One region of the Thauera chlorobenzoica genome, then DNA from elsewhere that is predicted to be linked to it. Evidence: predicted binding sites of a transcription regulator. Region 1 holds the regulator's gene; each other region holds the start of a gene.
What was found. Region 1 encodes sigma-54, which starts transcription at its own class of promoters, with help from an activator protein. Its sites were predicted from a motif close to TGGCACGCTTNCTGCTNA; they were not measured.
Positions count from the first base shown of each region.

Region 1 (7,686 bases):
TGTTCGGCGTGCGGCTGTCGATCTGGCGACGGATCCGCCACCAGACGCGCTCTTCGTCCACCTGGCCGCTTGCTGCGGCGTTGCGGAGCGGCAGTTCGCAGGCGGCGGGGGCGTCGCTCAGCGTCTCCCAGCGGGAGGCGACTTCGCTGGCGGCGTTGGCGTCGCCGGTCAGCAGGCGCGCTGTCCACGCGGTGCAGCGCAGCTCGGCATCGGGGTTCTGGAGCGCCGGGTAAAGCGCCATGAATGCGGCCCAGTCGCCGTCGCCGGCAAGGCGGCGCAGCCAGTCGGCGCGCAGGCGTTCGGCGAGGTTGCTGCCCGCCGCGGCGGTGAGGAAGGCCTGCAACTCGGCCGTCGGTGGTGGCTCGCTGCGGGCGAGCTTGTTGACCAGCAGCCAGTAGCGCGGGTAGATGTCGAGCGGGTGAGCGGTGGATACCGCGGCGAGCCGCTCCAGGGTGTTGCGGTCGCCGCTGCGCAGGGCCTCGCGGGCGGCGAGGATGCGTTGTTCCGCCTCGTCGGTGACGGGGGATTGTGCGTGGAGTACGCCGGGAAACAGGGAAACCGCGGCAAACAGGCTTGCCCAGAACGTTTTTTTCATGCCTAGTGATGCTTCTGATCGGGTAATCAACATAGCACAGCGATGACGTCTGCTCTCTCCTCCAGAACCGACAGCGACGCGCGCCGCAAGCGGATGCGCGAGCATGCCCTGAAGCTGCGCCAGGCATTGCCCGCGGAGACCCGCGCCGCGCTCACCCTGCGCCTGGGTCGGCACCTCGACCGGCTGATCGCCGATTTGCAGCCGGCTTCGGTGGGGTTTTGCTGGCCGTACCGCGCCGAACCCGACCTGCGCGACTGGGTCCGGTGCTGGCTGGCGGCGGCCTCGGGGCGGGTGGCGGCCCTGCCGGTGGTGGTGGAACGCCACGCGCCGATGCTGTTTCGCGCGTGGACGCCGGGCGTGCCGATGCCGCTCGACCGCCATGGCATTCCTCATCCGGCTGCGGGCGAGAGCCTGGTGCCCGACGTGCTGCTGGTGCCGCTCAATGCCTTCGACGACCGCGGCTACCGCCTCGGTTACGGCGGCGGCTACTTCGACCGCACCCTCGCGGTGATGTCGACCGTTGCGGTCGGTGTCGGTTTCGAACTCGGGCGGGTTCCGGACACCCTGCCGCAGGCGCACGACCGGCCGATGGACTGGCTTGCGACCGAGGCCGGGGTGATGAGGGCACGGTGCCCGCCGGGGGCGTGTCGCTAGTTCCCCGCCGGTGCGCCCCTTCCCGCCGCCCGCGTGCTCAGTCGCCGGTGCCGGAGAGGAACAGGCGATAGGCCGGGTTGTCGCTTTCGGCGACGTATTCGTAGCCCAGGCGCTGGAGGAAGCCGGCGAACGCCGGCTTGTCCGCGGGGGGGACCTGCATGCCGACGAGCACGCGGCCGAAGTCCGAGCCGTGGTTGCGGTAATGGAACAGCGAGATGTTCCAGTCCGAGCGCAGATTGGAGAGAAACTTCATCAGTGCGCCGGGACGTTCGGGGAAGGTGAACCGGTACACGACCTCGTTGTCGGCCTGCGGCGAGCGCCCGCCCACCATGTAGCGGACGTGGGTTTTCGCCATCTCGTCGTCGGTGAGATCGAGCGCAGGCAATTCGTGGCGCGCGAGCATCTCGACCAGGCGGCCGACTTCACCGCGATTGTGCACGGTGACGCCGACGAAGATGTGGGCGAGCTCGGTGTCGGCGTAGCGGTAGTTGAACTCGGTGATGTTGCGGTTGCCGATCACGCTGATGAATTTCCGGAACGAGCCGGGCTTTTCCGGGATCGTCACCGCCAGCAGCGCTTCGCGCTGTTCGCCGAGCTCGGCGCGTTCGGCGATGAAGCGCAGGCGGTCGAAGTTCATGTTTGCCCCCGAAGCCACCGCGACCAGGTTCTTGTCGCGCAACTTGTGACGGCGGGCGTATTCCTTGGCGCCGGCGACGGCGAGCGCGCCGGAGGGTTCGAGGATGGAGCGGGTGTCCTCGAAGACGTCCTTGATCGCCGCGCAGATGGCGTCGTTGTCGACCAGGATCATCTCGTCCACGTACTGCTGGCAGAGGCGGAAGGTCTCGTCGCCGACGCGCTTGACCGCGGTGCCGTCGGCAAAGATGCCGACCTGCTCGAGTTCCACCGGCCGTCCCTCGGCGAGCGACAGCGTCATCGCGTTGGCATCGACGGTCTCGACTCCGATGACTTTCGTCTCCGGGCGCAGGCGCTTGATGTAGGCAGCCACCCCGGCGAGCAGGCCGCCGCCGCCGACCGCGCAGAACACCGCGTGGATCGGTTTCGGGTGGGCGCGCAGGATTTCCATGCCGATGGTGCCCTGGCCGGCGATCACGTCGGGGTCGTCGAAGGGGTGGACGAACGTCAGCTTCTCGTTCTTTTCCAGCTCCTTGGCATGGGTGTAGGCGTCGGAGTAGGACTCTCCGGCGAGCACCACTTCGCCGCCGCGGGCCTTGACCGCATCGACCTTGATCTGGGGCGTGGTGTCCGGCATCACGATTACTGCGCGCACGCCCAGCTTCGCGGCCGATAGTGCCACGCCCTGGGCGTGGTTGCCGGCCGAGGCGCAGATCACCCCCCGGCGCAGGGCCTGCGGCGACAGCCTGGCCATCTTGTTGTAGGCGCCGCGGATCTTGAAGCTGAACACCGGCTGCATGTCCTCGCGCTTCAGGTAGATGCGGTTGTGGGTGCGCGCCGACAGGTTGGTGGCGAGGTCGAGCGGGGTTTCGACGGCGACGTCGTACACCTGCGCGGTGAGGATGCGTTCCAGGTAATCCGTGGGGGTGCTCATGGCCGGCTTGTGCTCTGCTGCAAAGCGTTCGAGCGTAACAGCCGATCCTGCACCGCGGCAAGCCCGGGGCCGACAGTGCGGGGCCGGAGCGGGGCGCAGGGGCGCCTCCGGCGGCAGAGGCCTGTCCGTGCCCGCGCTCAGGTGTCGCTGGCGCCCGGAATGCCCTGCATGGCCCGGGCCTGGCGATCGATGAACTCCTGGGTGGAATCGATGCCGCGCAGCTGGAGGATGGTCGAGCGCACTGCGGCTTCGAGCAGGACCGCGAGGTTGCGACCGGCGGCGACCGGCAGCACCACGCGTGCGACGCGCACGCCGAGGATGTCCTGCTGTTCCTGCTGCAGCGGCAGGCGGCTGGGGTCGCCGGCACCGGGCTGGCGGCGCTCGAGGTGGCACACCAGGCGCAGGCGCATCTTCCGCCGGCACGCCGTTTCGCCGAAGATGGTGCGGATGTTGAGGATCCCCAGGCCGCGCACTTCGATGAAGTCCTGCAGCATCTCGGGGGAGCGTCCTTCCAGCACCGCGGGGGCGATGCGCGACAGCTCGACGATGTCGTCGGCGACCAGTCCGTGCCCGCGCGAAATCAGCTCGAGGGCGAGTTCGGACTTGCCCGCCCCCGAATCACCGGTGATCAGCACGCCGAGGCCGAGCACGTCCATGAACACCCCATGCAGGGAGATCTTTTCGGCGAGCTCGCGCGACAGATGCAGGCGCAGCAGGTCGATCACGCTGGCCGACGGCTGCGGTGTGGTAAACAGCGCCACGTCGTAGGTCTGGCAGGCGCCCAGGAGGACGGCCACCGCTTCGCAGCCATCGGCGACGATGATCGCCGGCGGCCGTGCGGCGAGGATTTCCTTGATGTGGTGCGAAACCTTGTCGTGGGACTGACGCAGGGACCAGGCCAGTTCCGCCGCACCGAGGACCTGCAGGCGGGAAGGGTGGATCAGGTTGAGGTGGCCGACCAGGTCGGCGGGCCAGATGCGTTCGTCGGCGACCGAAATGCGGGCGTCGAGCCGGCCGCTCACATGGGTGAGCTGCAGGCTGTGGCGGTGGGCTTCATACAGCCGCGCGACGCTGGTCTGACGCATCGGCGCCCCAGTTCAGGAACATCCGGTGGATGGTGGCCGCGTCCGGAGCGTTCTGCAGGGTGTCGCGGAAATCGCGGTCGCTGAACATCTGGGCAAGCTCGGAGAGCAGTTGCAGGTGGGTTTCGTTCGCCTGCTCGGGAACCAGCAGGACGAACAGCATGTTCACCGGGCGGCCGTCGGGGGCGTCGAACTGCACGGGGGTGGCCAGGCGCAGGAAGGCGCCGGCGGCTTCCTTGAGTCCCTTGATGCGGCCGTGGGGAATGGCGATACCCTGGCCGAGGCCGGTGGAACCGAGGCGTTCGCGGGTGAAAAGGCTGTCGAACACCGTGCTGCGGGCGATGCCCTGGTTGTTCTCGAAAAGAAGGCCAGCCTGTTCGAAGACGCGTTTCTTGCTGCTGGCTTCGAGGTCGACCACCACGTTGGACAGTGGCAGGAGTTGGGGTATGAGGCTCATTCGCTGGGAAATTTGTGCAGTGCCCGTGCCGCGGGTGCCTGGTGAGGCAGGGGAGCGGCCCGGGCCGCATGTAAACGGCGGCGTGAAAACGCGCGCATTATAAACGTAGCCCGGGCCTTGAACTGCAAAGAAAGCGTCAGGCTTCGGGAACCTGGTGCTTCAGCGCATCGTGGTTGTGCTCGGCCTGCTTCTGCTTGTATTTCTGCACCTGGCGGTCGAGCTTGTCGGCCATGGCGTCGATCGCCGCGTACAGGTCGGCATCGTCGCTTTCGACGAAGATGTCCTTGCCGCGCACGTGCAGGGTGACTTCGGCTTTCTGCCTGAGCTTTTCCACCGAGAGGATCACCGCAACGCTGGTGACGTTGTCGAAGTGGCGGATCACGCGATCCAGCTTCGAGCTCACGTAGTCACGGATGGCCGGGGTGACTTCGATATGGTGCCCGGTGATGTTGAGGTTCATGCTAACTCCTGTTGATGTCAGATGGACTTGCGCAGACTGACCGGCGGAATATTCAGTGATTCGCGGTACTTGGCGATCGTCCGCCGCGCGACCACGATACCCTGCTGGCCCAGAACTTCTGCAATCCTGGCGTCGGATAGCGGTTTCTTGCTGTCTTCGGCATCGACCAACTGGCGAATCAGCGCACGAATCGCCGTCGAGGATGCCGCTCCACCGGTGTCGGTGGCGACGTGGCTGCCGAAGAAATACTTGAGTTCGAATACGCCGCGCGGGGTCGCCATGAATTTCTGCGTGGTGACGCGCGATACGGTGGATTCGTGCAGCTCGAGCTGGTCTGCGATCTCCCGGAGAGTGAGTGGCCGCATCGCCACGTCTCCATGATCGAAGAACTGCCGCTGCTGGTCAACGATCGCCTGGGAAACGCGCAGGATGGTGTCGAAGCGCTGCTGCACGTTCTTGATCAGCCAGCGCGCTTCCTGCAACTGGGCACCGAGTCCGCCGCCCTGGGCGCGGTTCTGTTGCAGCAGGCTGGCGTACAGGCGGTTGATCCGCAAGCGCGGCATGGCTTCCTGGTTGAGGCGTACCGTCCACTGCCCGCGCAGCTTGCGCACGATGACGTCGGGCAGCACGTAGCGGGTTTCGTGCAGGCTGTAGCGCATGCCCGGATGCGGGTCGAGGCTGCAGATCAGCGCCTGGGCGGCGCGCAGGCTGTCGTCGTCGCAGCCGGTGAGCTTCTTCAGCTTGGCGAAATTGCGCTCGGCGAGCAGCGCGAGGTGCCTGTCGACGATCTCCAGTGCCAGCGTCCGGGTGCGGTCCTCGGGCAGGGTGCGCAGCTGCAGCGACAGGCATTCCTGCGGTGTGCGCGCGGCGATGCCGACCGGATCGAGGTGCTGCACGTGGTGCAACGCGATCGCCAGGTCGTCGAGCTCGACGCCGGACTCGGGGACGAGCAGCTCGAGGAGTTCTTCCAGCGGCTGATGCAGGTAGCCGTCGTCGTCCAGGGCCTCGATGATCAGCCGCGCCAGCGTGCGGTCGCGGTCCGACAGCGGGGACAGGGCGATCTGCTGGTCGAGGTGCTCGCGCAGCGAGATGCCGGCGGCCTGAAGATCCTGGTAGTCGGTGTCGTCGTCTTCGCCGCGGCTGCCGGCGCCCTGGCCGACGTTCGACCAGTCGATGCCTTCGTCCTCGGTGCCGTCGTGCGCGCGGGTGTCGGCCTCGCCCTCGCCGGGGGCGGGCGAGGGGTCGTGCACGGGTGCGGCGCCGGGCGAGGACGGGAGGCCATCCCCGCCTTCGCCGTCCTCGCCGTCCTCGCGCTCGAGCATCGGGTTCTCGAGCAGGAAACGCTCGATTTCCTGGTTCAGCTCGATCGTCGACAGCTGCAGCAGCTTGATCGACTGCTGCAGCTGCGGGGTCAGCGTGAGGTGCTGGGAAAGCTTGAGCTGGAGGCTGGTTTTCATCGGCTGGGAGGCGCCCGGTGGATCACAGGCGGAAATGCTCGCCGAGATAGACCTGGCGCACCCGTTCGTTGTCGATAATGTCGGAGGGCAGGCCGCTGGCGAGGACCCGGCCTTCGCTGATGATGTAGGCGTGGTCGCAGATGCCGAGCGTCTCGCGCACGTTGTGGTCGGTGATCAGCACGCCGATGCCGCGCTCCTTGAGGAAGCGGATGATCTTCTGGATATCGATGACGGCGATCGGGTCGACCCCGGCAAAGGGTTCGTCGAGCAGGATCAGGCGCGGGTCGGTGGCCAGCGCCCGGGCGATCTCGCAGCGCCGGCGCTCGCCGCCGGACAGCGAGATCGCGCTGTTGTTGCGCAGGTGGCTGATCCCCAGCTCGTGCAGCAGCTCGTCGAGGCGGGCGTCGATCTGGCGGCTGTCGCGTTCGCCCTGGAGTTCGAGTACGGCGCGGATGTTGTCGGCCACGCTGAGCTTGCGGAACACGCTCATTTCCTGCGGCAGGTAGGACAGGCCGAGGCGGGCGCGGGCGTGGATCGGCAGATGGGTGAGATCGGCGCCGTCCAGTTCGATCTGGCCGCCGTCGGCACGCACCAGGCCGACGATCATGTAGAAACAGGTGGTCTTGCCGGCACCGTTGGGGCCGAGCAGGCCGACGACTTCGCCGGCGCCGACTTCGAAGCCGACGTCGTGGACCACGGTGCGCGCCTTGTAGCGCTTTTGCAGGCCGGTGACCTTAAGCAGACTCATCGTAGGGCTCTTTCAGCAGTTTGCGGATCAACTCCGGTGCAAAACCGCGGGTTTGCAGGAAACGCGCCTGGCGCGCCCAGGCGCGGGCGTCGGCGGGCGCCTGGGCGAAGCGGCTGTGGAGTACGGCGCGCGCACGCTCGATGTCGGCGGCCGGGCATTCGCTTGCGAGGGCCTGCTCGATCAGCTCGCGGGCGATGCCGCGCCGGCCCAGCTCCAGGCGCAGGCGCGCATTGCCGAAGCGGCCTGCCTTGCTGCGCACGAAGGCTTCGGCGTAACGGGCGTCGGACTGCAGGCCGAGCTCGCCCATGCGGGTGATCAGGGCCTCGATTTCGTCGGCGCTGCCGTGGGCAGCGAGCTTCTTCGTCAGCTCGGCGCGCGAGTGGTCGCGCCGGGCCAGGTGGCGAAGTGCGCGCTCGCGCAGGCTCGGCTCGCCCATCGCTTTTCCGGCGCGGTCAGGCCTCGGCCGCGGCCGCGGCCGGCTGCACGCCTGTCGCCGCCAGCCCGGGCAGGCCGACCGCGGCGCGCACCTTGTTCTCGATTTCGCGCGCGAGCGCCGGGTTGTTGCGCAGGAACTCGCGCGAGTTGTCCTTGCCCTGGCCGATCTTGTCGCCCTGGTAGGCGTACCAGGCGCCCGACTTGTCGACGATCTTGTGGTCGACGCCGAGG
Region 1 is NZ_CP018839.1:1,640,746-1,648,431, forward strand. Features, by position in the region: gene Tchl_RS07600 (lytic transglycosylase domain-containing protein) at 1-595, opposite strand, end outside; gene Tchl_RS07605 (5-formyltetrahydrofolate cyclo-ligase) at 638-1,249, shown strand; gene ilvA (threonine ammonia-lyase, biosynthetic) at 1,287-2,957, opposite strand; gene hprK (HPr(Ser) kinase/phosphatase) at 2,954-3,901, opposite strand; gene ptsN (PTS IIA-like nitrogen regulatory protein PtsN) at 3,870-4,355, opposite strand; gene hpf (ribosome hibernation-promoting factor, HPF/YfiA family) at 4,492-4,815, opposite strand; gene Tchl_RS07630 (RNA polymerase factor sigma-54) at 4,833-6,272, opposite strand; gene lptB (LPS export ABC transporter ATP-binding protein) at 6,295-7,020, opposite strand; gene Tchl_RS07640 (regulatory protein RecX) at 7,007-7,456, opposite strand; gene recA (recombinase RecA) at 7,473-7,686, opposite strand, start outside.

Region 2 (7,686 bases), 640 kb from region 1:
CGAGCGGCAGGGCGACCGCGAACGAGGCGCCGGCAAAGCCGAGGAAGAAGCCCAGCAGCAGCACCTGGTGGTAGCTCGTGATCCCGAACCACCACGCCGCGGCGAGCGCGCCGATGACGATCAGCTGGCCGACGGCGCCGCTGCGCTTGGGCCCGAGGTGATCGACCAGCACCCCCATGACGAAACGCAGGATCGCGCCGGCGAGCACCGGCAGCGCCACCATGAAGCCTTTTTGCGCGTGGTCGAGGCCGAGGTCGGCGGCGATCTGCACCCCGAGCGGGCCGAGCAGCACCCACACCATGAAGGCCAGATCGAAGTAGAGGAAGGCCGCCAGCAGGGTGGGCGGGTGGCCGGCGTGGAGGAAGGCTTTTCGGTCCATGAGAAAACTCCCGGAGTTGGATTGCGCAGCAGGACTGCAGGCAGCACGCCGCCGTGCCGTGCCGGCGAGCGGCATGGCCTGTGTGGATGGGGAAACGGGAAAAGGGGAACGGCCCGCGGCGCGGCGTGCGTTCCCGGCAGCGGGATTCAGCTCCTGAGCAGGACCTGCCCCGCGACCAATTTCACCGCGAAGGGCTTGCTGCAGCCGACGTCGGGCGCGAGCGCTTCGCCGCTGTCGAGGGCGAGCTTCCAGCCGTGCAGCGGGCAGGTGACTTCGCGGCCGTGGACGATGCCCTGCGACAGCGGCCCGCCCTTGTGCGGGCACTTGTCGTGGATGGCGAAGACTTCGTCCGCGGCGGTACGGAAGATGGCGATGTCGCCGTGACGGGAGGCGACCACGCGGGCGCCCAGGCGCGGGATGTCGGTGAGCGCGCAGATCGCCTTCCATTCGCCTTCGGTGGCGGCGGCGCGCGGCGTGTCCAGGGGGGTGTCGAGCGTCATCACGGGTCCTTCAGGCGTGGAGGGTTTCGAACGGGGTCTTCAGCGCGGCCTCGGCGTCGTCGGCGGCGCGCGCGGCCCACGGATCGGCGTAGTCCTGCACCGCGTACAGCAGGCGCTGATGCAGCGCACGGCGGTTTTCGGCGTCCTCGACGACGCGCTTTTTGACATGCTCGAGGCCCACGCGGTGCACGTAGTGCACGGTGCGCTCGAGATAGAAGCCCTCCTCACGGTAGAGCTGGAGGAAGGCCGCCGAATACTCCATGACCTCTTCGGGCGTGGCGACCTTGCACAGGAACTGGGCGACTTCGGTCTTGATCCCGCCGTTGCCGGCGACATACAGCTCCCAGCCGGAATCGACCCCGATCACGCCGATGTCCTTGATCCCGGCCTCGGCGCAGTTGCGTGGGCAGCCGGAGACCGCGAGCTTGACCTTGTGCGGGCTCCACATGCCGAACAGCATCTTCTCCAGGTCGACGCCCATCGCCATCGAGCGCTGGGTGCCGAAACGGCAGTGCTCGGCACCGACGCAGGTCTTCACCGTGCGGATGCTCTTGCCGTAGGCGTGGCCGGAAGCCATGCCGAGATCCTTCCACACCTTGGGCAGGTCCTCGCGCCTGACCCCGAGCAGGTCGATGCGCTGGCCGCCGGTCACCTTCACCGTCGGAATCCGGTACTTTTCGGCGACGTCGGCGATGCGGCGCAGCTCGTCGGGGGTGGTGATGCCGCCGAGCATGCGCGGCACCACCGAGAAGGTGCCGTCCTTCTGGATGTTGGCGTGGGCGCGCTCGTTGATGAAGCGGCTCTGCGGATCGTCCTTGGCCTCATGCGGCCAGGTCGACACCAGGTAGTAGTTGAGCGCCGGGCGGCAGGTCGCACAGCCGTCGGGCGTCTTCCACTCCATGAAGGCGGTCGCGTCCGCAATCGTCAGCAGCTTGTGCTCGCGGATCGCGCGCCGCACCTGGCCGTGCGACAGCTCGGTGCAGGCGCACACCGCCTTGTCGTGCGCACTGACCGCCTGGTAGGCGCCGCCGACGGTGGAGGCGAGGATCTGCTCGACCAGGCCGGTGCACGAACCGCAGCTCGATGCCGCCTTGGTGTGCTGCTTGACCTCGTCGAGGGTGAACAGGCCCTTTTCCTTGATCGCCTTGACGATCGTGCCCTTGCACACGCCGTTGCAGCCGCACACCTCGGCGCTGTCGGGCATGCTCGCGGCGCGGTTCTCGCCCTTGTGCCCGGTGTCGCCGAGCTGAGTGCTGCCAAATGAGTGGCCGAACATCAGCTGGTCGCGAATGGCATGGATGTCCTGGCCGTCCTTCATCAGCTGGAAGTACCACGAGCCGTCGGCGGTATCGCCGTACAGCACCGAACCGACGATGCGGTCGTCCCTGAGCACGACGCGCTTGTACACCCCGCCCTGCTTGTCGTGGAGCACGATCTCCTCGGTGCCCGGGCCGCCGGCGAACTCGCCGGCGGAAAACACGTCGATGCCGGTGACCTTGAGCTTGGTCGAGGTCACCGAGCCGCGGTACTGGCCGATGCCGAAATTGGCGAGGTGGTTGGCGCACACCTTGCCCTGCTCGAACAGCGGCGCCACCAGGCCGTAGGCCACGCCGCGGTGGGCGACGCATTCGCCGACCGCGTAGATGCGCGGGTCGGTGACGGTCTGCAGCGTGTCCGAGACGTGGATCCCGCGCACCCGCCCGCTGCCGCAGTACAGCCCGGCCGCTTCGGCGAGGGCGTAGTTGGGGCGGATGCCGGCCGCGACCACCACCAGGTCGGCGGGAATCTCCATGCCGTCCTTGAAGCGCACCGCGCCGACGCGCGCGGGGGTCTCCACGCCCTCGCCGCGGGCAGGGAGCAGCGCCTCGGTGTGGCGGGCGAGGAGGAACTTCATGCCCTTCGCTTCGAGCGAGGACTGCAGCATGTCGGCTGCGGCACGGTCGAGCTGGCGCTCCATGATCCACTCGCCGAGGTGCACCACGGAGACATCCATGCCGCGCAGCATGAGGCCGTTGGCCGCTTCGAGGCCGAGCAGCCCGGCGCCGATCACCACCGCGTGACGGTACCTGGCGGCGGCCTCGATCATCGCCTCGGTGTCGGCGATGTCGCGGTAGCCGAGCACCCCGGGCAGCTCGTTGCCGGGGATCGGCGGAATGAAGGGGGTGGAGCCGGTGGCCAGCAGCAGGCGGTCGTAGCCGGCCTCGGTGACGCTGCCGTCGGCGGCCTCGGCGATGACACGGCGGCGCACACGGTCGATTTTCGTCACCGTCCTGCCCGCATGCAGGGTGATGCCGTGCTCGCGGTACCAGGCCAGGTCGTTGAGCATGATCTCGGGCAGGGTCATCTCGCCGGCGAGCACCGGCGACAGCAGGATGCGGTTGTAGTTGCCGTGCGGTTCGGCGCCGAACACGGTGATGTCGTACAGGTCGGGCGCGAGCTTGAGCAGCTCTTCGAGGGTGCGCACGCCGGCCATGCCATTGCCGACGAGGACGAGGTTGAGCTTTTTCATGATTTTCTCCGCAGGGCTGGAACGATGGACGCTGGCGCAGCAAGCCGGACAATGTCCTCGGCTGTTCCACAGCATCAAACGTGCCAACTTCCCGAAAGCGGACGATCCAGCGGCTTCCGGGGATTCAGGGAGAAAATTTCAAGGCCTGTGCGCCGGGCGGCGCACAGCGGCAGTGCAGCAAAAACGGCCCGCGCACTGTACTTGTGCAGCGCCGCAAAGACGGCCGGAGGGGCCCGCTGGCGCGGCCCTCCGTGGCGCTCGGGCGGCCCTGCAGGGGCGGCGGATCAGCCGCGGGCAGGGTCGGCGTCGTCGAGACGGGCGAGCAGCGCGGTGCCGGCGGCGTCGGCCTCACCCTGCCAGCGATCGAAATGGAGCAGCTCGCCGAGCGCCAGGCGCGGCAGCCAGCCGGCGGCCTCGAGTTCGGGGCGGTCGTAGAAGTGGCTGACGTAGCCGATGCACAGGTAGGCCACCGGGATGATCTCGCGCGGGATCCCGAGCGCGTCGCGCAGCGCCTGCTGGTGGAAGATGCTGACCCAGCCCACCCCCAGCCCTTCGGCGCGCGCCGCCAGCCACAGGTTCTGCACCGCACACACCGAGCTGTAGAGGTCCATCGCGGCGATGTGGGTGCGCCCGACCACGACCGGGCCGTTGCGGCGGCGGTCGCAGGTGACGCACAGGTTGATCGGGGCTTCGAGGATGCCTTCGAGCTTGAGCTTGCGGTAGGTGGCGCGCTTGCCTTCCTCGAACATCAGCTCGGCTTCGGCGTGGGCGAGGCGAAAGGCCTGGTTCACCTTCTGCTTGACCTCGGGCGCACGCACGACGATGAAGTCCCACGGCTGCATGAAGCCCACCGAAGGCGCGTGATGGGCGGCGGTGAGCACCCGGGCGAGGACCTCGTCGGGCACCGGATCGGGCAGGAACTGGCCGCGCACGTCGCGCCGGGTGTGGATCGCGCGGTACACCGCGGCGCGTTCCTCGGCGCTGAATTGCGGATTGGTCTGGATGGATTGTGCAGGGCTGCTCATGAAGTATTCCCCTTGTCGTCGAGCAGTGGCCAGCCGCCGACCAGGCGGCTGCATAAAACGCTTCGGGGCCGGTCTTCCGGCTGCGGATCGTCTCGTCCGGGCGCCTTCCCGGTCCTCGCGGACCAGTGGCTGGACATGGCCTTGCCCGGACAATCCCCGTTACGGCGCTGGGCGCGCGGCGGATTCGAACCGCCTTCCCGATTCTCCCGCACACGACGCGGGCACCTCGAAGCAGAGCGTGCAGTTTAACAGCCGCTCAGGCGCGCTGGCGGCGGGCCTCGAACAGGCAGATGCCGCTCGCCACCGACACGTTCAGGCTGTCGACGCTGCCGTGCATCGGGATGCGGGCGAGCGCATCGCAGGTGTCGCGGGTGAGCCGGCGCAGGCCGTCGCCTTCGGCGCCGAGCACCCAGGCGACCGGCCCCTTCTGGTCGATGTCGTAGAGCGTCTTGTCGGCCTCGCTGGCGGCACCGATCACCCACACGCCGGCCTCCTGCATTTCGCGCAGCGCGCGCGCGAGGTTGGTGACGGTGACGTAGGGCACGATGTCGGCGGCGCCGCTGGCGACCTTGACCGCGGTGGCGTTGAGGCCGACGGCGCGGTCCTTGGGCGCGACCACCGCGTGCGCGCCGGCGGCATCGGCCACGCGCAGGCAGGCGCCGAGGTTGTGCGGGTCCTGCACGCCGTCGAGGACGAGGATCAGGGCGTTCTCGTCGAGGCCGTCGAGCACGTCGGCGAGCTTGATCTCGCGCCGGGTGGCGTCGACCTTGGCGACCACGCCCTGGTGGCGGCGGGTGCCGACCAGGCCGTCGAGCTTGTCGCCTTCGCTCTGGGTGATGCGCGCCCCGGCGGCCTCGGCCTGGGCGATGAACTTCTTCACCCGGGCGTCCTTGCGGTCAGCGCAGAGATGGATTTCCAGCACCGAATCGGGTGCATGACGCAGCTTGGCGGAGACGGCATGAAAGCCGTAGATCAGGCGGGTGGGTGCGTTCTCGGGTGCTTTAGCCACGGTCGGTGCCCTTTGCGGAAGTCTTGCGCCCGGCACGTCGGGCCGGCGCGGCGGTCGGAGTCGGGGTCGCGGATTCTAGCGCTTCAGCGACCGGCGCGGCGGCGGCCTTCTTCGCACGCGTCCTGCGGGGCCTGGGCGCGGCGACCTCGGGGGCTGCGACCGGGGCCTCGACCACGGGCGCGGGCGCGGCGGCCGGCTCGGCTGCGGCCTTCTTTGCACGCGCCTTGCGGGCTTTCGCCTCGGTGACCACCGGGGCGGCGGCGGCAAGCTCAACGGCCGGCGCGGCTGCAGGCTTCGTCGTGCGCTTGGTGCGTGGCCTCGGCCCGGCAGCCTCCGGGGCGGCAACCGGGGTGGCGACGACCGGGGCAGGCGCCGCCGTGGCGACCGCTTCGACGGCTGCCTTCTTCGCACGCTTGCTCCGGGTTTTGGGCTCGGCCACCTCGGCAGCGGTAGCCGGGGCCGCTACCGGGACTTCCACGGCGGCTGCGGGCGCGGACTCGACCACCGCCACCGCCTTGACCGTCGCCTTCTTTGCGCGGGTCTTGCCCGGCTTCGAGGCGGACGTTTCCGAAGCGACCGGGGCGGCGAGCGGCGCCGGCACGGCCGGCGCCGGCACAACCTCGACCACCGGCTCCGCAACGACTTTTCTGGTGCGCGGCTTGGGTGCCTTCTTGCCAGCCTCGGGCTGGATCGCGGCAGGCTCGGTCTCCGCGGCCTTCGCGGACGCCTTGAGCTCGGCCGGCAGTGGCCCCTCGATCAGGCGGAAATCGATCTTGTTGGTCGCCATGTCCACCCGCACCAGCTGCACCTTGAGCCGGTCGGAGAGGCGGAACTGCTTGGCGGTGCGTTCGCCCATCAATGCATGACGGGTCTCGTCGTAGTGGAAGTAGTCGCTGCCCAGATCCGAGATGTGCAGCAGCCCTTCGATGAAGATGTCGTCGAGGGCGACGAACAGGCCGAACGGCACCACCGCCGAGACGCTGCCGATGAACTCCTCGCCGACGCGGTCCTGCATGAAGTAGCACTTGAGGAACGCGACCACGTCGCGAGTGGCGTCGTCGGCGCGGCGCTCGGTCATCGAGCAGTGCAGGCCAATCTGCTCCCAGTCGCCGGGGCGGTACTGCTCGCCGGCGAGCGCGGCCTTGATGCCGCGGTGGATCAGCAGGTCGGGGTAGCGCCGGATCGGCGAGGTGAAGTGGGTGTAGGACTCGTAGGCCAGCCCGAAGTGGCCGACGTTGTCCGGGCTGTACATCGCCTGCTTGAGCGAGCGCAGCATCACTGTCTGCAGCAGCTGGGCGTCGGGGCGGTCCTTGACCTGTTCGAGCAGCCTGGCGAAGTCGCTCGCGCGCGGCTCGTCGCCGCCGCCCAGGCCGAGGCCGAACTCCTTGAGGAACTCGCGCAGCTTGGCAAGCTTGTCCTCGGAGGGCGAGTCGTGGATGCGGTACAGCGCCGGGTGTTCGCGGCCGGCGAGGAAGCCCGACGCGCACACGTTGGCGGCGAGCATGCATTCCTCGATCAGGCGGTGGGCGTCGTTGCGCACCTCGGGCACGATCTGCGCGATCTTGCCGTTGTCGTCGAAGATCATCCGTGTCTCGGTGGTCTCGAAGTCGATCGCGCCGCGCTTGGCGCGGGCCTTGAGCAGCACGCGGAAAAGCTTGTCGAGGTTCTCGAGGTGCGGCAGCAGCGCGGCGAGCTCCGCGCGCAGCGCCGGGTCCTGCGCGTACAGCGCCGCGGCCACCTGGGTGTAGGTCAGGCGTGCGTGCGACCAGATCACCGCCGGGTAGAAGCGGTAGGTCTTGATCTCGCCGGTGGCGGTGATGTTCATGTCGGCGACCATCGCCAGGCGCTCGACCTGCGGATTCAGCGAGCACAGCCCGTTGGACAGCTTCTCCGGCAGCATCGGGATGACGCGGCGCGGGAAGTACACCGAGTTGCCGCGATCGAAGGCGTCCTGGTCGAGCGCGCTGGCGGCATCGACGTAGTGCGACACATCGGCGATGGCGACGATCAGGCGGTAGCCCTTGCCCTGGCGCTCGCAATACACCGCATCGTCGAAATCCCTCGCGGTTTCGCCATCGATGGTGACCAGCGGCAGGGCGGTGAGATCCTCGCGGCCGGCCCAGTCCTTCTTGCGCACCTTGTCGGGCAGCTTGCGCGTCTGCGCCTTGGCCTCGGCAGAGAATTCGAAGGGCAGGTCGTGCTTCCTGAGCGCGATCTCGATCTCCATTCCGGGGTCGGCGTAGTTGCCGAGCACCTCGACGATG
Region 2 is NZ_CP018839.1:1,004,239-1,011,924, reverse strand. Features, by position in the region: gene Tchl_RS04850 (nitrate/nitrite transporter) at 1-379, opposite strand, end outside; gene nirD (nitrite reductase small subunit NirD) at 526-879, opposite strand; gene nirB (nitrite reductase large subunit NirB) at 890-3,388, opposite strand; gene bluB (5,6-dimethylbenzimidazole synthase) at 3,673-4,413, opposite strand; cobalamin riboswitch at 4,463-4,657, opposite strand; gene rlmB (23S rRNA (guanosine(2251)-2'-O)-methyltransferase RlmB) at 4,670-5,422, opposite strand; gene rnr (ribonuclease R) at 5,415-7,686, opposite strand, start outside.
Region 2: nirB (nitrite reductase large subunit NirB) is a predicted target of sigma-54. The motif match lies at 3,457-3,474, and genes of this name have one in related genera.

Region 3 (7,686 bases), 410 kb from region 1:
GATCGCTGCGGCCGAGCTGCGCGCGCTGCTCGAGGCGGGCGTGCATGCCCGGCTGAGCGCGCTGATCGCGCAGGACCGCGCCGCCGAGACGGCAGCGGCGCAGATCGACGCCCTCGAGCGCCTGGTGCGCTACCACCGCGACCTCGTCACCCTGCTGCGCAACTTCGTCACCCTCAGCGACTTCTACAACGCCGGCAACAAGGCCATTTTCCAGGCCGGCACGCTGTACCTCGACCAGCGCAGCTGCGAGCTGTGCCTGCGCGTCGCCGACATGGGGCGGCATGCCGCGCTGGCGCCGCTGTCGGGTGCCTACCTGGTGTATTGCCAGTGCGTGCGCCAGGACGAGGCGCCGATCACCATCGTCGCCGCGATGACCGGCGGCGATGCCGACGAGATGATGGTGCCCGGGCGCAACGGCGTGTTCTACGACCGCCTGGGGCGCGACTGGAACGCCAGCGTGGTCAAGGTGGTGGAAGCGCCGATCAGCGTGCGTCAGGCGTTCTGGTCGCCGTACAAGCGCGTCGGCCGCATGATTGGCGAGCAGCTCCAGAAGTTCGCCGCTTCGCGCGACAAGGCGGTCGAGGCGCGCGCCGCGGCCGGCGTCGCCGAAGCCGGGACGAAGGCCGAAGCTCCGGCGGCGGCGCAGGCCTTCGACATCGCCAAGTTCGCCGGCATCTTCGCCGCGATCGGGCTGGCGCTGGGGGCGATCGGCACCGCACTGGCGGCGGTCGCCACCGGCGTCCTGTCGCTGCCGGCGTGGCAGATGCCGCTGGTCGCGGTCGGCGTGCTGCTGCTGATCTCGGGGCCGTCGATGCTGCTCGCCTGGCTCAAGTTGCGCCAGCGCAACCTCGGTCCGCTGCTCGACGCCAACGGCTGGGCGGTGAATACCCGGGCGCGGATCAACATCCCGTTCGGCGCCGCGCTCACCGGAGTGGCGACGCTGCCGCCCGGAGCCTCGCGCGCGCTCGCCGATCCCTATGCCGAGCGGCAGCGCCCGTGGGGCACCTGGATGTTCCTGCTGATCGTCGTCGCGATCGCGCTTGCGCTGTGGCAGCAGGGCGTCTACGGCCACCTGCCGGGGTGACACTGCGCCGGCGGCCCGCAGCGGTTCGGGCCGCCGGCGTCAGCTTCGCGCCTTGAACATCGGCAGGCGCCAGCCGAAGCGGATCGCGCACAGCCGCAGCGCCAGGGTCAGCGAACCGCCGGCGAGCGCGGCCTGGCCGGGGCTGGTGCCGTGGGCCATCAGCCCGAGCAGGAGGAGGGCGCCGGCCCACGAGGCGGTGGCGTAGAGCTCGCCGGTGAACACCAGCGGCAGCTCGTTGCACAGCACGTCGCGGACGATGCCGCCAAACACTCCGGTGATCACCCCCATCAGGCTCGCCACCAGCCAGGGCGCACCCAGCGCCAGCGCGGCCTGGGTGCCGGAGACGGTAAACAGCGCCAGGCCGAGCGCGTCTGGCAGCAGGAACAGGCGGGCGGGTAGGCGCACCAGGCGCACCAGGGCGAAGGTCGCCAGGCCGGCGGCCATCGCCCCGATCAGGTAGCGCTGGTCGGCGATCCAGAACACCGCGCGGTCGAGCAGCAGGTCGCGCAGCGTGCCGCCGCCGAGCGCGGCGGCGAGGGCGACGACGACGATGCCGAACAGGTCGAAGGGCTTGCGCCCGGCGTCGAGCACGCCGGCCGCCGCCTGGGCGGCGACGCCGGCGATGCCGATGCCGTAGACGAGGGATTCGATGCCTTCCATGGTGCGCAGCATGATACCGCCGTTCCTCGCTGGCGGTGCCCGCAGCGGGCCGCCCGGGACGGATCGGGAGTGCTCGGTGCCCGGCCGGCAGCCGATGCCGGTCATGCTAGAGTCCGCTTTTCCCGGGCGTTCGCCCGGATGCTCGACCGAGGACAACGCATGCCGATTCCCGCCTCCTTCCGCGGCCGCTTCCGCGTGCCAGCGATCGCCGCGCCGATGTTCCTGGTTTCCGGCCCGGAGCTGGTGATCGGTGCCTGCCGGGCTGGAGTGGCGGGCACCTTTCCCGCCCTCAACGCCCGTCCCGCCGCCGAACTCGACGGCTGGCTCGCGCGCATCGGCGCCGAACTCGCCGCCCACGACCGCGACCATCCCGGGGCGCCGAGCGCGCCCTACGGCATCAACCTGATCCTGCATCGGTCCAATCCGCGCCTGGCAGAGGACCTGGCGACCATCGTGCGCCACCGGGTGCCGCTGGTGATCACCAGCCTCGGCCATCCCGGCGAAGTGGTGAACGCCGTGCACCGCTACGGCGGGGTGGTGTTTTCCGACGTCATCCATGCCGAGCATGCGCGCAAGGCGATCGAGGCCGGCGTCGACGGCATCATCGCGGTGTCGGCCGGTGCCGGCGGTCATGCCGGCACGCAGAGCCTGGTGAGCCTGGTCCGCGAGATCCGTGCCTTCTGGGACGGGACCCTGGTCGCCGCCGGCAGCATCGCGGACGGTGCCGCGATCCGTGCCGCCGAAGTGCTGGGGGCGGATTTCGCCTACATGGGCACCCGCTTCATCGCCACCCGCGAGGCGCTCGCCCCGGAGGCCTACAAGCAGATGCTGGTCGAGTGCGGGGCATCCGCCATCGTTTATACCGACGCCATTTCCGGGACCAACGCCAACTACCTGTGGCCGAGCCTGGAGCAGGCCGGCTTCGCGCGCGAGGCGCTGGTCGCCGGGACGGCCAAGGGTACGCTCCACGATCTCGGCAGCGAGGCCCGGGCATGGCGTGACGTGTGGAGTGCGGGGCAGGGCGTGGCCAGCATCGACGACGTTGTGCCGGTCGCCGCGCTGGTGGAGCGGCTCGCCGCCGAGTACCAGCGCGCCTGTGCCCTGCCGCCCAGCGCGGCGCTGCGCGGGCGCTGAGCGTTCAGCTCCGCCCCAGGCGGCGGTACAGCGTGCTGCGGCTGATGCCAAGCGCGCGCGCGGCGGCGCTGGCGTTGCCGCCGTGGCGCGCGAGCGCGGCATGCACCGCGTCGTCGCGCCCGGCCGACGGGGCGGCGTCGCGCAGGGTGGCGGGGAGGTGCTCCGCGGTCAGCAGGGTGCCGTCATCGACCAGCGCGAGCAGGGTGCGCAGCAGGTTGTCGAGCTGGCGCAGGTTGCCCGGCCACGGGTAAGCGCGGATGAAGGCGGCGAGCGCCGGCGACAGCGTGATGGCGCGCGGCGCGGCGCCGTGCGCGGCGAGCAGCGCGGCGGCGATCTGCGCCACGTCGCCGCGCTCGCGCAGCGGCGGCAGACGCAGCGGGTAATGGCCGAGGCGGTAATAGAGATCGGCACGGAAGCGCCCGGCGGCGACTTCCTGGGCGAGGTCGCGATGGGTCGCGGCGACGATGCGCACGTCCACCCGCTGGCCCGCGCCGCCGCCCAGCGGCTGCACCACGCGCTCCTGCAGCACCCGCAGCAGGCGGGCCTGCAGGCTTGCCGGCATGTCGCCGATCTCGTCGAGGAACAGCACGCCGCCGTCGGCCTCGCGCAGGCGGCCCTTGCTGCCCTGGCGGCGGGCGCCGGTGAACGCGCCTTCCTCGTAGCCGAACAGTTCCGACTCGATCAGCCCTTCCGGGATCGCCGCGCAGTTCACCGCCACCAGCGGCTGGCGGTGGCGGCTGCCGGCGGCGTGCAGCGCCTGCACGAAGCGCTCCTTGCCGACCCCGGTCTCGCCCAGCAGCAGCACCGGAATGTCGGCTTCGAGCAGGCGGCGCGCGGTGTCGAGCAGGCCCGCGGGGAGGCCGACGTCGGCCACCGCCGTTGCTCCTGCCAAGGCGGCGGGCCGGCGCGGCGGCTCTGGCCGCATCGCCGTGGCCGCGGCGGCAGTAGGTGGCGGGGGCGGATGCGCCGCCTCGCGCGGGAGCGGGTCGAGGCCGGTGCGGACGGGCAGCAGTTGCGCCGAGAACAGCTCGCCGCCGTGGCGCAGCGAGGCGACATGGATGCCGTGGCGGCTGAGCCAGTGTTCCAGGCTCTGTTCGCACAACTGCGCGAAGCGCAGCCGCCCCAGCGCCGTCCAGTCGAGCCCGAGCGCAGCGAGGGCCGCGCGGCTGGCTGCGCGCAGCACGCCGTCGTCGTCGAAGCCGAGCCGGCCGCAGCGCGGGGTGGCGAGCAGCGCCGGGTCGGCGGCGAGGCGCAGTTCGTGGAGGCGGGCGGCGTGGCGGTCGAACAGGCCGTGCTCGATCCGGCGCACCGCGGCCTCGACCTGCAGGCGGTGGGCGTCGTGCAGCCGCCGTGGCTGGCCGGAGACGTCGATCACGCCGAGCAGATGCCCCTGCGCGTCGTGGATCGCCTGTGCGGTGCACGACAGCTGCCGGTTGCGTTCGAGGAAGTGCTCGGCGCCGCGCACGGTGGCCGCGCCGAGCACGAGCGCGGTGCCGATCGCGTTGGTGCCGCGCACGTCCTCGCGCCAGTCCATGCCCGGCGCCAGCGCGACCCGTTCGGCGCGGTCGAGAAAGTCCGGATGGCCCATGCGCTCGAGGATCAGCCCGCCGTGGTCGGCGACGATGACGACGTGGCCGTCGTCGAGCACGCCGTCGAACAGGGCGTCGATCGCCGGGCGTGCCCGCTGCAGCCAGTCGGCGTTCTCCTCGCGGCGGGCGGCGAGCTCGGTTTCGGCGAGCCGTGACGGCGGCCGCCAGCGCCCGACGTCCAGTCCCAGCCCCTGGCAGCGGCGCCACGAATGCAGGATCGGCTCGGGCACGCTGCGCGCCGACACGTCGTCACCGTCGAGAAAACGGCGGCGGGCTTCGGCAAGGGGGAGGGGCGGGGGCGTCATCGGTGCTGCTCCGGGTGTCGCGCGACAGGTGTCGCGGGCCGCGACACCTGCGGGAAGGTCGTCGGCCCGATTATGCGCCGCCGCCCGTCCGAGTGCGGCGGCGGAAATAAGGCAGTTTTTCTGCGGCGCAATAATTTTCTCCAGACAAATCCGACGGTAAAGGCGTACAGCGATGTTGCGCTGCAGGAGGCTGGGCGGCTGGCACGGTCCATGCATTGTCTTGTCTACATCCGCAGGGATGCAATAACCACAGGAGGAAGATGATGGACATGCTCGATCCCGCCCGCGCCGGGCTGAATTTGAAGACCCGCTACGGCAACTACATCGGTGGCCAGTGGCGGCCGCCGGTCGCCGGGCGCTACTTCGACAACATCACCCCGATCACCGGGCGGCCGATCTGCGAGATCCCGCGCTCGGACGAGGAGGACGTCGAGTGCGCGCTCGACGCCGCGCACCAGGCCAAGGCTGCCTGGGGGCGGACCAGCGCCGCCGAGCGCGCCGCGGTGCTCAACCGCATCGCCGAACGCATGGAGGCCAATCTCGAGCGGCTGGCCCAGGTCGAGACCTGGGACAACGGCAAGCCGATCCGCGAGACGCGCGCCGCCGACATCCCGCTTGCGATCGACCACTTCCGCTATTTCGCCGCCTGCGTGCGGGCGCAGGAAGGCAGCCTCGGCGAGATCGACCACGCCACCGTCGCCTATCATTTCCACGAGCCGCTCGGCGTCGTCGGCCAGATCATCCCGTGGAACTTCCCGCTGCTGATGGCGGCGTGGAAGCTCGCCCCGGCGCTCGCCGCCGGCAACTGCGTGGTGCTCAAGCCCGCCGAGCAGACCCCGCTGTCGATCCTGGTATTCGCCGAACTGGTCGGCGACCTGCTGCCGCCGGGCGTGCTCAACATCGTCAACGGTTTCGGCGTCGAGGCCGGCAAGCCGCTCGCCTCGAGCAAGCGCATCGCCAAGATCGCGTTCACCGGCGAGACCGGCACCGGGCGGCTGATCATGGGCTACGCCAGCCAGAACCTGATCCCGGTCACGCTCGAGCTCGGCGGCAAGTCGCCGAACATCTTCTTCGAGGATGTCGCGGCGCAGGACGATACCTTCTTCGACAAGGCGATCGAGGGCTTCGTGATGTTCGCGCTGAACCAGGGCGAGGTGTGCACCTGCCCGAGCCGCGCGCTGATCCAGGAGTCGATCTACGAGCGCTTCATCGAGCGCGCCTTGCAGCGTGTTGCCGAGATCCGCCAGGGCAACCCGCTCGATCCGGCGACGATGATTGGCGCCCAGGCGTCACGCGAGCAGAGGGACAAGATCGAACGCTACCTGGCGATCGGCCGCGACGAGGGCGCCGAAGTGCTCGCCGGCGGCGAGCGCGCCTGCCTCGGCGGCGAGCTGGCCGGCGGCTTCTACATCCGGCCGACGGTGTTCAAGGGCCACAACAAGATGCGCGTCTTCCAGGAGGAGATATTCGGCCCGGTGGTGTCGGTGACGACCTTCCGCGACCGCGAGGAGGCGCTCGCGATCGCCAACGATACCCCGTTCGGGCTCGGTGCCGGGGTGTGGACGCGCAACATCAACACCGCCTTCCACCTCGGCCGCCGGCTCGAGGCCGGCCGCGTGTGGACGAACTGCTACCACGCCTACCCGGCGCATGCGGCGTTCGGCGGCTACAAGCAGTCGGGCATCGGCCGCGAGACCCACAAGATGATGCTCGAACACTATCAGCAGACCAAGAACCTGCTGGTGAGCTACAGCGAGGACAAGCTCGGCTTCTTCTGAACGTCGCGCCCCGCCTTTCCCCGTCGGTGGCGCCCGGCATCTGCCGGTCGCGGGCGCCGGCTGCAGGGCGGGGGCACGATCCCGCTGCATTCCCGACACCAGACTGCTGTCCAGATCCCATCCAAAGGAAACCCGATCATGAGCACGACCACTTTCTTCATTCCCCCCGTCAACCTGATGGGCGCCGGCTGCCTCGCCGAGGCGGTGAGCGCAATCCGCGGCTACGGCTTTCGCCACGCCCTGATCGTCACCGATGCCGGCCTCGCCCGCGCCGGCGTCGCCGCCAAGGTCGCGGGCCTGCTCGCCGCGCACGACATCCAGGCGACGGTGTTCGACGGTGCGCAGCCGAACCCGACCGTCGCCAACGTCGACGCCGGGCTCGCGCTGCTGCGCGCCAAGGGCTGCGACTGCGTGATCTCGCTCGGCGGCGGCTCGCCGCACGACTGCGCCAAGGGCATCGCGCTGGTGGCGGCCAACGGCGGGCGGATCGGCGACTACGAGGGTGTCGACAAGTCGGCCAGGCCCCAGCTGGCGCTGATCGCGATCAACACCACCGCCGGCACCGCGAGCGAGATGACGCGCTTTTGCATCATCACCGACGAGGCGCGCCACATCAAGATGGCGATCGTCGACCGCAACGTCACCCCGATCCTGTCGGTCAACGACCCCTCGCTGATGCTCGCCAAGCCGGCGGCGCTGACCGCCGCCACCGGCATGGACGCGCTCACCCACGCGGTCGAGGCCTACGTGTCCACCGCGGCGACGCCGATCACCGACGCCTGCGCGCTGAAGGCGGTGGCCCTGATCGCGGCCAACCTGCGCCGCGCCGTGGCCGACGGCCAGGACCTCGAAGCGCGCGAACAGATGGCCTACGCCCAGTTCCTCGCCGGGATGGCGTTCAACAACGCCTCGCTCGGCTACGTCCATGCAATGGCGCACCAACTCGGCGGCTTCTACGATCTGCCGCACGGAGTGTGCAACGCGGTGCTGCTGCCCCACGTCGAGGCGTTCAACGCTCCCGTCGCTGCCGCCCGCCTGGCCGAGGTCGCGCGCGCGATGGGGGCCGAGCTCGGCGGGCTCGACGAGGCCGCCGGTGCCGAGCGCTGCCTTGCCGAGATCCGCCGGCTTGCCGCCGA
Region 3 is NZ_CP018839.1:1,230,903-1,238,588, forward strand. Features, by position in the region: gene Tchl_RS05845 (hypothetical protein) at 1-1,084, shown strand, start outside; gene Tchl_RS05850 (trimeric intracellular cation channel family protein) at 1,124-1,756, opposite strand; gene Tchl_RS05855 (NAD(P)H-dependent flavin oxidoreductase) at 1,904-2,878, shown strand; gene Tchl_RS05860 (sigma-54-dependent Fis family transcriptional regulator) at 2,883-4,772, opposite strand; gene adh (aldehyde dehydrogenase) at 5,036-6,550, shown strand; gene yiaY (L-threonine dehydrogenase) at 6,689-7,686, shown strand, end outside.
Region 3: adh (aldehyde dehydrogenase) is a predicted target of sigma-54. The motif match lies at 4,972-4,989, and genes of this name have one in related genera.